3 regions of the Aciduricibacillus chroicocephali genome follow, and region 2 is predicted to be linked to each of the others. Evidence: riboswitches for the same ligand, from Rfam matches in the RefSeq annotation. Region 2 holds a riboswitch; each other region holds the start of a gene.
What was found. A riboswitch is a leader RNA that binds a small molecule or an ion and turns the genes downstream of it on or off. The one in region 2 is predicted to bind thiamine pyrophosphate.

Region 1 (4,753 bases), 130 kb from region 2:
ATATTGGCAGCAGATTTTGCAAATTAATTAATTCTTTTTGGCACTGCTGACGTTCATCTTCTTTGGCTATCTCATCTGTTAAACGTTTTTCAGCAACTTCCAGCCCTTCTTGCGCCTTCAGGAAACGATCATGTACTTGATTGGCAAAAGTTCTCTTATAATCAAGATCTTGCTGTAGCTGATTCCTTTGCTGTTCCTGCCACTCTATTTCTGCCGCTTTTCCAGCTTGTACAAGCCTCTCTTCAAGTTCTTTATATTGAGTTGATCGGGCTTCAAGTTCGGTGACTTCATTTTGTTTGCTCGCCATTTCATCGAATAATTTATTAACCTGTTCAGCTTCATAAAAAAGCTGCTGTTTCATTTCATGTTCTGTATAAACTTTTTCATACTCAAGCTTCTCTGTTTCGATCCGATCTTTATAGTACTCTATTTCCTGGCCAATACCTGCGCTAATATGCTCCATATGTTTATATTCTGCAGCGAGAGCAGCTGTCAAAGTTGAATCTTCTCTTTGTGGCAACGAAGTGGAAATGGAATGAATAAAATGTTCCTGATCCCGCTTCACCTGATCAAATGCCTTGTCTGTACGCTGCCTTTTTTCTTTGATAATTTCATTGAGATGATTGTATTTGGAAGTCTTGAATAATTGCCGTAAAATACTCTGCTTATTCTCTGCATCGGACGTGAGCAGCTTGCGAAATTCTCCTTGCGGCAGCATGACAATCTGTTTGAACTGTTTTTCTGTCAGTCCAATGATATCTTCAACTTTTTTATCGATCTCCGAAACTATTTGCCTGTCAACTGCAGGGATTTCTTTTTCATCTCTGATCTCAAAGAATTCATACCGCTCACCCGTTTTTGTTTTGTTCCCCAGCTTGACGTGGCCAGGCTGGCGCAGAATCCGATAAGTCCTGCCTCCAAGTTCAAAAAGGAGCTCTGCTGAAGTATGAACCTCATCATCGGCAAAGTCGCTTCGCATCAGGCGGCTTTCCCCTCTATCAGAACCGCTTGCACTTCCAAAAAGAGCAAAACAAATTCCATCAAATATAGTTGTTTTGCCCGCTCCTGTATTACCTGAGATAACATAAAGTCTGTTATCCCCAAGCTCTCGAAAATCAATTATTTCTGTATTTTTATACGGCCCGAATGCCGTCAGTTTCAATGTTAATGGTCTCATTTCGATTCAGCCCCCGCCTTGCGTACCATAACCGTTTCTCTTTCTTCATGAAGCCACTCATCGAGAATCTCTTTAAATAGATCCACAGTTCTGTCTGAAGGTTCATTTCCTTGCACTTCCTTATAAAAAGCTTCGAATCTCTCCATATCGGACATTTCGCTTCTTTTCTTAGCTGAGACCGTTTTGTCACCATTTGCCGAAGTGCTTAAATTGACTCTTTCAACATGCAAACAATTTGGATAGACAGAGCGAATCCTTTCCATTGGTGAAAGAATTGGCATTTCATCAAGCAGTCTGACAAAAACGTAGTCATCACAAATTGGTTGTTTCAGCAGATCATCCATTTTAGCTTCAACAATACGCAGATCACGGCGCGCTTCAAGCAATCTCTTTTCGACTTCTGTGTTTCCATCACCATCAATTTCAACAACGTAATAGCCTTTTTTATGTGTAGCTTCGGATGCTGAGTATTTAAGTATTGAGCCTGCATATCGAATTGTTTCATTTAATACATGATGTGCTTGGTGCAGGTGGCCGAGAGCCGTATAGTTGAAATCAACAAAATGGTGAGCACTTACATGCTCAGCTCCGCCTACAGAAAGGGGACGTTCTGAATCACTAGTATTTTCTTCCGGCTCTCCATGTGGCGTTACAAAAGCATGCCCTACGAAAACATTGCGCGCTTTATCTGACATGGAAGAATAAATCGTCTCACAGATCTTTTTCATTGCATCATCATGAGTACGAATTTCTTCATCTTCAAAGGCAGCTCTGACAACACTAGGATCACAATAAGGAACAAGATGAAAATGAACTTCACCGAATTCGTCCTTCATCACTACTGGCTCTCTCTCTTTTTGGAACTGACCGACGATATGGAAACCATTCTGCTCCATGATTGTACTGCCAAAATGGAGCCTGCTTGGACTGTCATGATTTCCTGCAACGGCAATAACAGGTATTTTCAAATCCAATACAATTTTGTCGAGCACTTCATTCAGAAGTTGCACAGCCTCTGTCGGAGGCACTGCCCTGTCATAGAGGTCACCAGCAATAATAATTGCATCAGGACGTTCATTTGCAGCATCCTCTACGAAACGATCCAATATGTAACGTTGGTCTTCTGTCATATAAAGACCCTGAACAAGTTTGCCAAGATGCCAATCTGCTGTATGAAAAAATTTCATTTGTATTACCTCTCTTTTTTATTAATAGCAAGGAAATTTAGATGAAGTGTTTGAAAGAATTATAATAGATCTAAGGAGGAAATTGCTGAGGATGAATCTATCATAGCAGATACACAAAATCGGAGCAAGCGTTCGTACTATTCTGATTATAGTTTGTTTTTGGTTCATGCCTATGTTATGCTATGGCTGATTAATGAATAAACTATCAAGCTACTAGGGGTGCCCACTATAAAGGCTGAGAGGATACATCCAACCCTTAAGAACCTGATCTGGCTCATACCAGCGGAGGGAAGTAGATGCGGATTTAATTCCGTTCAATTTCGCATACCCTCAAAAGCCGGTTTCAGCTGAAACCGGCTTTTTTATATGAATATGAAAGGATTTTGCCATTTGAAAAGAGTAAATGTAATGGCAGCCCTTGCTGCTCTTATCGCAATCGGTACACTCTGCTCTCAGTTTCTCTGGTTCCCTGCCGGCATTGCAAAAGCATATCCAGTCCAGCATGCAGTGAATGTCATCGCCGCCATCCTGTTCGGCCCCGGTCCTGCTGTTTTGGCAGCTTTCGTAATGGCCCTTGTACGCAATATGCTTGGAATTGGTTCTCTGCTCGCTTTTCCAGGAGGAATGATTGGCGCTTTATTCGCGGGTATCCTGTTCCGATTAAGCGGCCGTCCTTCTTTTGCAGCCATAGGAGAAATTATTGGAACAGGTATTGTTGCCTCATTAGTTGCTATTCCATTCGCGAAATTTTTTATGCATACATCTTTTGGTGTTTTTTTCTTCATGCCATCTTTTCTTATAAGCAGTATTTCTGGAGCGATAATCGGGCTCTTTCTTACTGTCAGACTTCGAAAAAATGTTTTTTCTACAAGTAGACTGACCCAATTCAAAAAGAGGTGAATTTGAATGAAAAACGTAAATTGTACATTAACAATTGCAGGTACTGACCCAACTGGCGGTGCTGGGATTCAAGCAGATTTAAAAACCTTTCAGGAATTAAGAACGTACGGCATGACCGTCATTACTTCTGTTTTGGCTCAGAATACAACTGGTGTACAAAAAGTACTCCACCAGCCAATTGATTTGATTGAAAGTCAGATTAACTCTGTTATCTCTGATATTCCTGTCGATGCTTTCAAAACAGGCATGATTGCCAACCTGGAAATGATGGAACTCCTTGAGAGGAAAATTCCTGAAATCGGTGTTCCCTATGTGATGGACCCTGTAATGGTCGCTACAAGCGGTGATTCATTGATCCATGAAGATGCACGTACTTTCCTCCGTGACAGACTTATGCCCTTCGCTAAAATTGTAACACCAAACATTCCAGAAGCAGAGAGTCTTATAGGCGTTGAAATAAAAACTCTTGATGATATGAAAGATGCAGCGGCAGCAATTGTAAGCCGTTATGGAGCACAATCAGCTCTCGTCAAAGGCGGGCACTTAAATGATCAGGCGGCAGATGTACTGTTTGATGGCAAAACAATGCACACTTTCACTTCCGAAAGAATCAACACGAAAAACACTCACGGTACAGGTTGCACCCTCTCTGCGGCGATAACAGCATATCTTGCAAAAGGCCTTTCACTATATGAGGCGGTAGAACTGTCGAAAAAATATATTACAGAAGCCATTCGTTATTCCTTTAATATCGGTAAAGGCAATGGGCCGACGAATCATTGGGCTCCTCGGATTGAAGGTTGAAGATCATGGAACAGAAAATACTCGATCAAGTACGAGCTCATACACCTCTAATTCATCATCTAACAAATCAAGTCGTAATGAATTTTAGTGCCAATGGCCTTCTCTCTTTTGGAGGCACGCCCATAATGGCGAAGTACATTGAATCTGCACCAGAAATCACAACAAAATCCAATGCTGTCCTGCTCAATATGGGTACGCTAACCCGTATAGACATAGAAACATATGTGAAGACAGGCCAAACTGCAAATGAATTAGGGATACCTGTAGTCTTTGATCCCGTTGGAATTGCTGGTTCAGTATTCAATAAAGAAGCAGGAAAAACAATACTAGATAATGTAAAAATGGATGTTATTAAAGGCAATGCCGGAGAGATGGCATATCTTGCCGATATTCCTTGGCAAACACGCGGAGTAGATGCTATTGGCAGTGGCGATGCGGAAAAAGTAGCACTTACTGTTGCCAAGAAATATGGAACAGCAGCAGTTGTAACTGGAGAGATCGACTATATTGCTGTGGGGAAAGATACTTTTAAGAACCGTACAGGCCACCCTCTTTTGGAAAAAATAACGGGCGGTGGTTGTCTGTTAGGTTCCATTATTGCAGCCTGCCTTACTGTTAAAGCAGATACAATTAAAAAAATTGGCACTGCTGTTGCTTTTTACGGTTTGGCAGCTCAACATGCTGC
Region 2 (4,753 bases):
TTTTCTTGGTGTCTATAAAAAACAAAGTTAATTTATCGGATTAATTGTTGTTTAGATATTAAACGGGTTTTACTGAATTGTCAATAACTTTCGCAATCTTTCATTCTCAAACCTAGACGCGTCATTGACATTATCAGAAAAATCGAGCATAATTGGAGTATCTATTTTTATATGAAACGTTCGGTTCTTTTCTGTCCTGTGTCATAGGACATGAAGAGGATTTTTTTACATGATATGAAGAAAACGGAGAGATTGACTGGGAGGCGCATCGATGGAGAAGAAACGAGTAGTAGTGAAGATCGGCAGCAGTTCTCTGACAAATAGCCATGGAGAAATTGACCAGGAGAAATTCCAGGATCATATCCATGCGATCGCCAATTTGAAGAAAGCAGGACACGATGTGGCGATTGTTTCGTCTGGAGCTGTCGCTACAGGTTTTAAGAAATTGGGCTATCGTTCGCGTCCCGTCACTCTTAAAGGAAAGCAGGCGGCAGCCGCAGTTGGGCAGAGTTTGCTTATCCAGTCATATATTCAGCATTTCGCCGAATACGATATTGTACCAGCTCAAGTGCTGCTCACACGTACGGACTTTACGAACCGTGAGAGATACAAGAATGCCCACGCAACATTATCGGAGCTTCTTGATAGGGGAATCCTGCCGATCATCAACGAAAATGATACCGTGTCTGTAGAAGAACTTACATTTGGCGACAATGACATGCTTTCTGCTCTTGTAAGTGGGCTAATTCATGCCGACCAGCTAATGATTCTTACAGATATAAATGGCTTGTACAGTGCCAATCCATCAAAGGATCCGGATGCGAAGAAGTTCGATTATATACCGGAAGTGACGGATGAACTTCTTCAAATGGCCACAAGTGAAGGTTCTAGTGTTGGTACCGGGGGAATGAAATCGAAACTGTTTGCTGCCAAGACGGCATTGGCTCTCGGTGTTAAGGCCTTTATTGGTAGTGGAAAAGGTGAGGACAAACTTCTTGATATTCTCAAGGGCAACGGGGACGGTACGTATGTCGGGCAGAACGTCCTGATTCCAGTTAACAATACGAAACAATGGATTTGGATCCACTCGGATGTGTCCGGAAAAATCTATATCGATGACGGTGCGGAACGAGCACTTCTTGACAAGGGAAGTAGTCTTCTGCCGGCTGGAATCTATGATTTCAAAGGAACTTTTGAGAAGGGTGATATAGTCGATGTCTACGGTAAGAGCGGTCTTCTTGGCCGAGGTGAGGTCCGATGCTCTTCCGAAGAACTGACTCAGGCGATGGGCAAGCGGACAGATGAGCTTGTTCTGCATCTGATCGAAGTCATTCATAGGGATGAATGGGTGCAAGCGATTCACTAATCAGAAGGGGGAATATTCATTATGACAAATGTGCAAACGAATGAAGTCAGGGAAAAAGGTGCGCTAGGTAAACGCGCAAGCTTTATTCTGAATGGCAAAACGACAGAAGAAAAAAATGAAGCACTTGCCAAGATTGCTGACCAGTTGATCAAAGATCAGGCTGCAATTATTGAAGAGAATAAGAAAGATTTGATTTCGGGAGAAGAAAAAGGCCTTCCAACGTCAACGCTTGATCGAATCATGCTTGATGAGAAGCGTATTGCGGATATCGCCGAAGCTGTTCGTCTCTTGATTCAACTCGAAGATCCTATTGGAGAAACTTTGGAATCCATTGAGAAAGAAAATGGACTGCGTATTTTTAAAAAGCGTGTGCCGCTCGGTGTTGTTGGTATGATTTATGAAGCACGCCCAAATGTAACAGTCGATGCAGCAACACTTTGCCTGAAAACAGGAAACGCGGTCATTTTGCGCGGTAGTTCCTCTGCAAAGTATTCCAATATGGCACTTGTGAAATCGATTCAGACAGCATTAGCTGAGACATCCATCCCTGTAGATTCAGTTCAGCTCATTGAAGATACGTCTCGCGAAACAGCTAAGGAACTATTCGACATGAAGGAATATCTTGATGTGCTCATTCCGCGTGGTGGTAAGAACCTTATCGACCTTGTTGTTCGTGAAGCGACTGTTCCAGTATTGGAAACAGGAGCAGGTAACTGTCATCTTTATATTGATGAAACTGCTGAATATGAAATGGCTGAAAATGTTGCCATTAATGCAAAAACACAGCGTCCATCTGTTTGTAACGCGATTGAAGGTCTCGTCATTCATAAAGATTGGGTCAAGGAACATGGCGCTAAACTTTTGAACGCCTTGAAATCTCATGGTGTACAGGTTCATGCAGATGAAGCGGCACATTCTGTCTTCCCGGAAGCAATCGTTGCGACTGAAGAGGATTGGGGCACAGAATATCTGGATATGGAGCTTTCCGTCAAAACAGTTTTCGATGTTGAAGAAGCGATCGAACATATTAACAAATATGGCACGAAGCATTCAGAAGGAATCATTACGAACAATCAGGAAAATGCTGAGAAATTTATGAGCAGTGTTGATGCGACTACTGTATATCATAATGCGTCCACACGTTTCACTGATGGTTCGGAATTCGGTTATGGAGCGGAAATCGGCATCAGTACACAGAAGCTTCATGCTCGCGGACCAATGGGTCTTCCTGCTTTGACATCCACTAAATATTACGTATTTGGCGAAGGCCAGATCCGTTCATAATTAATGAATTGGGAGCTTGGATTTATTACAGGCTCTCTTTTTGTATGATTTTTCCTGAATTTCATTTACCTGATGTATAATCTATGCTATGGTAGAGCTAACTGAATGATAAACATTCTGCTGGGGGTGCCCGTGAGCCGGGCTGAGAGGGACATAGCGTTTGAAATGTCTCAACTCTTGGAACCTGATCTAGTTTGTACTAGCGTAGGGAAGTGGAGCACGGTATTGCCAATGGTGTCTTTCTTAAGGGGACATTTATCGATTTTGCATGCCATAAAGTGTATATTTCCACAGGTTCCGTTGATTCGTCAATGGAACCTGTTTTATTTTCCATCAGATCAGGTTCAATCAACGATTCTCATATTTGGAGGGATTAGACGATGAACCAGGTAAATGAAGAAAAGATCGAATTCAGGAAGCAGTTTCCGAATAGCCGGAAAGTATATGTAAAAGGAAGCCGAGAGGATATTCGAGTGCCGTTCCGGGAAATCTCACTTTCAGATACAGTGACGGATTACATGACAATGAAGAACGCACCGATCCGTGTCTATGATACAAGTGGTCCGTATACAGATGACGAGGCTGTTATCGACATACATAAAGGAATAAGCAGACAGCGTGAAAAATGGATTGAAGAACGCGGAGACACAGAGCTGTATGAAGGGCGGAAAGTGAGACCTGAGGATAATGGCGGGAAGGAAGTCGTCTTTTTCCAGAATGAGTTCAAGCATCGTCCGCGCCGGGCAAAAGCGGGCAGAAATGTTACGCAAATGCATTATGCAAGGAAAGGAATCATTACCCCAGAGATGGAATTCATCGCTATTCGTGAGCAGCTTGATCCTGAAATTGTCAGGGAGGAAGTAGCGGCAGGTCGAGCTATTATTCCATGCAATATTAATCATCCGGAGAGCGAGCCGATGATCATCGGCAAACGTTTCCACGTGAAGATTAATGCCAATATCGGAAACTCCGCTGTCAGTTCATCTATTGAAGAAGAAGTAGAGAAAATGACATGGGCCACACATTGGGGAGCGGACAATATTATGGATCTCTCTACTGGCAAAAATATTCATGCGACACGGGAATTCATTATTCGCAACTCACCTGTTCCAGTCGGGACAGTTCCAATTTATCAGGCACTGGAAAAAGTGAATGGAATTGCGGAAGATCTCACTTGGGAAGTCTACCGTGACACGTTGATAGAGCAGGCAGAACAGGGCGTGGATTACTTCACGATCCATGCTGGAGTGCTCCTCCGTTATGTTCCGATGACAGTCGGCAGAACGACAGGCATTGTATCAAGAGGCGGTTCAATTCTAGCTCAGTGGTGCCTTGCCCATCATGAGGAAAATTTCCTTTACGAGCATTTTGAAGACATCTGCAAAATTTTGAATCAATATGATATTTCCGTCTCTCTTGGGGATGGCTTGCGCCCAGGTTCAATCGCTGATGCGAATGATGAGGCGCAATTTGCAGAGCTTGACACATTGGGAGAACTGACAAAGATTGCGTGGAAACATGATGTACAAGTGATGATTGAGGGGCCTGGCCATATTCCGCTCCATAAGATAAAAGAGAATGTTGATAAAGAGATGGAGATTTGTCAGGAAGCACCGTTTTATACGCTTGGGCCATTGGCAACTGATATTGCTCCAGGGTATGATCACATAACTTCGGCAATTGGGGCGGCTACAATCGCTATGTATGGAACGGCGATGCTTTGCTATGTGACACCAAAGGAGCACCTTGGACTGCCTAATAAGAATGATGTGAGGGAAGGGGTCATTGCGTATAAGATTGCAGCACATGCGGCTGATCTTGCAAAGGGTCATCCTGGAGCGCAAGTTCGAGATGATGCTCTTTCTAAAGCGAGGTTCGAATTCCGATGGCACGACCAGTTTAATCTGTCTCTTGATCCGGAGCGGGCACTCAGCTACCATGATGAGACGCTGCCTGCGGAGGCTGCAAAAGTCGCTCATTTTTGCTCCATGTGCGGTCCGAAGTTCTGCTCCATGAAAATTTCACATAATTTGCGTAAGGATATGAAAAAACAGAAAGAGATGGAGCAGGGAATGCAGGAAATGGCTGAGCAATTTGTCGCCA
Region 3 (4,753 bases), 1.1 Mb from region 2:
TATTATTAATATATAAGCATAACGACAACCTTTACTTGCTGAACGACTAACACCCTAACAAATTTTAGGGAAAAAGATTGGGATAGTAACTTAAAACAGGTGGAATTTTTGGTTAATTATCCTTATTATTAAAATATATTATTTTTTTATTTGAGCACTTATTATATTTCATTTTCAAAATCTTCATTACACTATCCTGTACTGAAAGGTGTGGACACCATGAATGATTTGTTCAAAGAGAACGAATTGGAAGTACTTCATGAAATCGGCAAACGATTGAAATCTTTTCGAAAGTCTTGCGGCTTTACACAAGAAATGCTTGCTTCAAAGGCAGGATTTTCTCGCTCCTATTATTCCGACATTGAAACAGGCAAACGGAATATTTCAATATTGAACCTTTGCAAATTGACTATTGCATTGGATATATCCTTAAGCGATCTTTTGCTACCAACTAAAGAATATGCAGCTCAGAATGAGTTGGAAAAAGGACATGTTATAGATCCCTTGAAGCAAGCTTCAGTGGGTAACATACTTCTATAGCTATCATTTTGCTTTATGAATGTCCTGAATGAGTGTTTCACCGCTTTCCTTTAAAAAACAATTCACAGTCTCTAATCGTTCTGCACGGACACGTTATACTTTATTCGTAGCTTACAATGAAATATTTTGACCATAACGCGTCAGCTTACTGAGCTTTTAAAAAAACATACAGGGGCTTGGGGCTGTGCGTTATGGCATTCCTCAACATATACCAGAAACCCGCTACCCCTCATAACGCTTTTTTCTTACGTTTAAGCGAGGCAATTACTATTTCAACACTCCTATTACAGAGATATGCACTTATACAACTCTTCGATGACATGTTTGCCATTACAGAAGAAGCATAATATTTTACCTTGGCTTTTTTGATTTGCTTTTGTTCAGGTTTACAATAAGAACCATGTATAATATATATAATCCTATGAGACTACTGCCATTTCCTAAAAGATGATGCTGTACCCTTGTTTGCCTTTCAACTGCCGATATGGTTTACTGGAATTGAATAGAATCGTGTATATGCGAGGCACTGGGGGAGCATTATTTGCTGAGAAAGAACTTGGTTCTTGACCCTTTGAACCTGATCTAGTTCATACTAGCGTAGGAAAGTGGCTCCAAATCTCAACTGCATCATGACCGTTTCGTATGAAGCGTCAGAGCGTGGCACCTCCAAATGCTGTTGGTCTTTGCCACTCTTCTCCCTTCATCTCCCGCTTTCGCCAATTATGCATGTCACGCATTCTATAACACTCTTTAAAATAATTAAAAGGCGGAGATTTTTTCATGGCGAAATTCAGCGAACGGCTCTGGAAAACAGTTGAACCTGTATGGCGTTCCTATCTTCAGCACCCTTTTGTTAAAGGAATCGGTGATGGATCCCTCGACAAAGAGAAATTCAAGCACTACATGAAACAGGATTACATTTATTTAATTGAATATTCACGCATTTTTGCGCTTGGTGCAGCAAAAGCAAATGATTTGGAAACAATGACAGCGTTTGCAAATCTGCTGCATGGCACACTGACAGTAGAAATGGATCTGCACCGAGAATATGCAGCTGAGCTCGGCATCTCAAACGAAGAGTTGGAAAACACTGAACCGGCAGCTTCAATGACATCTTATACAAGCTATATGCTCAACAAGAGCCAGCTAGGTGGTGTTGAGAATGCAGCTGCTTCAGTTCTCGCTTGTGCTTGGAGCTATCAATTCATAGGTGAATCGCTCGCTGCAATACCAGGAGCAACAGAACATGAATTTTACGGCAAATGGGTTAAAATGTATTCATCCCAGCAATTCAAAGAGCTTACCCTGCAATGTATTGATCTTATTGATAAAATGGCTGAAGGCAAATCTGATTCAGACCTTGCAATCCTTGAGGATATCGTTGTCAAGACAAGCTACTTCGAGTACATGTTCTGGGAAATGGCAGAAAACAAGGAAATGTGGCCGGTTGCAGCTACTGCCGACTATGCAACGACAAGATAGACTTGAATCTTGTAAACAGGCAGCATTCCGGAGGTGCTACGCTTCTGAAAAAAGAACTTCATATTATATCTGATATTATATTTGATGAGCATGACTTCATTGAAACAACGAAAGAAATTCATCCTTTTATCACTGCTGTCCATCTCAGGGTCAAGGCATGGTCGGCACATAAATTGTACACCTTGGTTGAACGCCTCACTGAAAAAGGGATTCCTGGCAATAAGATCTATATCAATGATCGTGTTGATGTAGCAATTGCTGCTGGCACAGGCGGTGTACAGCTCAATTATCGAAGCCTTCCTGTTAGTAAAGTAAGAGAAGCCTTCCCTTCTATCCGTGTCGGGAAGACGATTCACACTATTGATGAAGCAAAATTGGCTGAATCAGAAGGTGCCGACTATATAATGTTCGGCAAAATTTTTGAGGAAGTTGCTTCATTGGATGCACATGAACAAGGTTTCGAAAAACTCAAAGAGCTGTACGAAGCAGTTAACCTCCCAATTATTGCTTATGGTGGTATTACAGCACGCAATATTGAAAGTGTTCTTCCTTACGCTTCTGGCATTGCAGTAGAGTCAAGCACTTGGCAAGCCGTCGACCGGCCTGTTATGATCAAGCAATTTTATAATTTGCTAATGCCTGATTGACCTGTGCCAACTTATAGAATACTTTCAAACTAGATACAAAAGGTGGAAATCGGCATGGCAGACAAAATAACAAATATGAAAAACTCTGATTCTGCAGCGAATGACCGTTATTCGCGGCAGATTCTTTTTTCTCCAATTGGTAAAGCAGGACAAGAGGAAATTGCTCGAAAACATGTCCTAATTATCGGAGTTGGTGCACTTGGCACGTCGAATGCTGAAATCCTGCTGAGGTCCGGAGTTGGCGAAATGACCATTGTCGATCGGGATTATATCGAATTTAGCAATCTTCAACGACAGCAGCTGTTTACAGAGCAGAATGCCATTGACCGAACCCCCAAAACCGTCGCAGCGAAAGAACGCCTTTTGAAAATTAGGTCATCGGCTACCATTCATGCGCATATCATGGATGTGAATCCTGAAACGATTGATTCCCTTACCGAAAACGTTGATTTGATTATTGATGCAACAGACAACTTTGAGACGAGAATGATCATTAATGATATTTCTCAAAAGAAGGGTATTCCTTGGATTTATGGAGCTTGCGTGGCCAGCTATGGAATCAGCATGACGATTATTCCTGGTGAAACACCATGTTTGCATTGTCTTATGGAAACTGTACCGTCAGCAGGTGCTGCAACATGCGATACAGCAGGCATCATCGCACCAGCTGTTCAAATGACTGTTGCTCATCAAAGCGCCGAAGCTTTGAAAATCCTTTCTGGCAACTTGAATGCATTACGCCGCAAACTCATATCATTTGATTTATGGAATAATGAGTATGCACAGGTCGGCGTGAGCAAAGCACGCAAAGAAGACTGCCCTTCCTGCGGCTCCCATCCTTCCTATCCATTTTTACAGTGGGAAAACCAAACGAAGACTGCTGTTCTTTGCGGCCGCAATACTGTACAGATCAGGCCTGGGACCAACCATCCTCCGAATCTTGAAAATTTTAAGGAACAGATTGAGAGACTTGGCATCCCTTATGAAGCCAATCCGTTTCTCATCTCATTCACCGTTGACTCATTCAGGATCGTTCTGTTCAAAGATGGCCGTGCTCTTATCCACGGTACAAAGGATATTAGTAAGGCCAAAACATTGTATCATCGGTTTATCGGGTAATCGCTCAGGGAATAATGATGCAAGCAACCTAGCAACCTTATTTATTTGTCAAGTGTTGCATTTTGGTAACATTTTGTAGAAGATTGCAATGATTCTATTTCAAACTTGGTGATGGATGCTATAATACAAGCGATCCATTTCCTAAGAAGGGTGGGAAAATATGCGTTTCCCAAATCAGCTAAAGAGTCCCCAGTCATTCAGCAGCGAGAAAGGGATTGCCAAATTACCGCTTGTCCTTCTCGTTGCCGCAGTTTTTGTCATTGGATTGGTCGCCTTTCAACTTTTCCATTCTGCTTCATCTGAATATACACAGGGAGAGCAGAAAACCGATAGACTGCAGCAATTGAAGCAGCCTGTTGCAGCGAAGGATAAAGATCAGTCCATAGCCGCTCCGCATGATCGGACAGGCAATAATTCATCTGTACACTCTAAATCTGTATCCCAATCCACTGCAAATGTTTCCGCTGCGGTAGGAAAGGAACAAACTGCAAACGATCCACACAAATCTTCTTCAAGAGCGGATGTTTCCACTGTAGCAAGTAAAGGACAGACTGCTCCTAGGACCGCAGAGGAAAATACCGTCGAAGTAAAACATGGACAAATGCAACTTGTATTACAGCCAGAGGCCGGACAGCACCAGAAGAAAGCAGTTGTTGCTCAACCGAAGCCCGATGTTCAATCGAAACCTAGCAATCAATCTAAAAATTCAACAGTAAACAAGAGTACAGCAAGTCCTAATAAGACTACTCAATCAGCAACTAAAACGGAAACATTTGCCGAGATGATTACCCGTGCACGTAAATCTTTGTTCACCATCTACAATGTGCAAGACACTTCTGCAGACGAGTACACCATCTTGCAAGGTTCAACATTCCTTTATAACAATAAAGGAATGCTCGTCACGAATGGTCATGTTGTAGAAGGTGCCAAAACAGTAAGCGTTTTGGCGGAAAACGGCAAAAAAT

Region 1: linked by a shared signal. The riboswitch ahead of thiW (energy coupling factor transporter S component ThiW) and the one ahead of thiC (phosphomethylpyrimidine synthase ThiC) in region 2 are both predicted to bind thiamine pyrophosphate.
Region 3: linked by a shared signal. The riboswitch ahead of tenA (thiaminase II) and the one ahead of thiC (phosphomethylpyrimidine synthase ThiC) in region 2 are both predicted to bind thiamine pyrophosphate.

Annotation. Positions count from the first base shown of each region.
Region 1 is NZ_CP129113.1:965,038-969,790, reverse strand. Features, by position in the region: gene QR721_RS05085 (AAA family ATPase) at 1-1,177, opposite strand, end outside; gene QR721_RS05080 (exonuclease SbcCD subunit D) at 1,174-2,364, opposite strand; TPP riboswitch at 2,570-2,672, shown strand; gene thiW (energy coupling factor transporter S component ThiW) at 2,755-3,264, shown strand; gene thiD (bifunctional hydroxymethylpyrimidine kinase/phosphomethylpyrimidine kinase) at 3,271-4,068, shown strand; gene thiM (hydroxyethylthiazole kinase) at 4,074-4,753, shown strand, end outside.
Region 2 is NZ_CP129113.1:839,566-844,318, forward strand. Features, by position in the region: gene proB (glutamate 5-kinase) at 272-1,366, shown strand; gene QR721_RS04405 (glutamate-5-semialdehyde dehydrogenase) at 1,388-2,650, shown strand; TPP riboswitch at 2,763-2,878, shown strand; gene thiC (phosphomethylpyrimidine synthase ThiC) at 3,031-4,753, shown strand, end outside.
Region 3 is NZ_CP129113.1:1,964,173-1,968,925, forward strand. Features, by position in the region: gene QR721_RS10255 (helix-turn-helix domain-containing protein) at 220-540, shown strand; TPP riboswitch at 1,059-1,161, shown strand; gene tenA (thiaminase II) at 1,321-2,022, shown strand; gene QR721_RS10265 (thiamine phosphate synthase) at 2,025-2,669, shown strand; gene QR721_RS10270 (thiazole biosynthesis adenylyltransferase ThiF) at 2,724-3,788, shown strand; gene QR721_RS10275 (trypsin-like peptidase domain-containing protein) at 3,949-4,753, shown strand, end outside.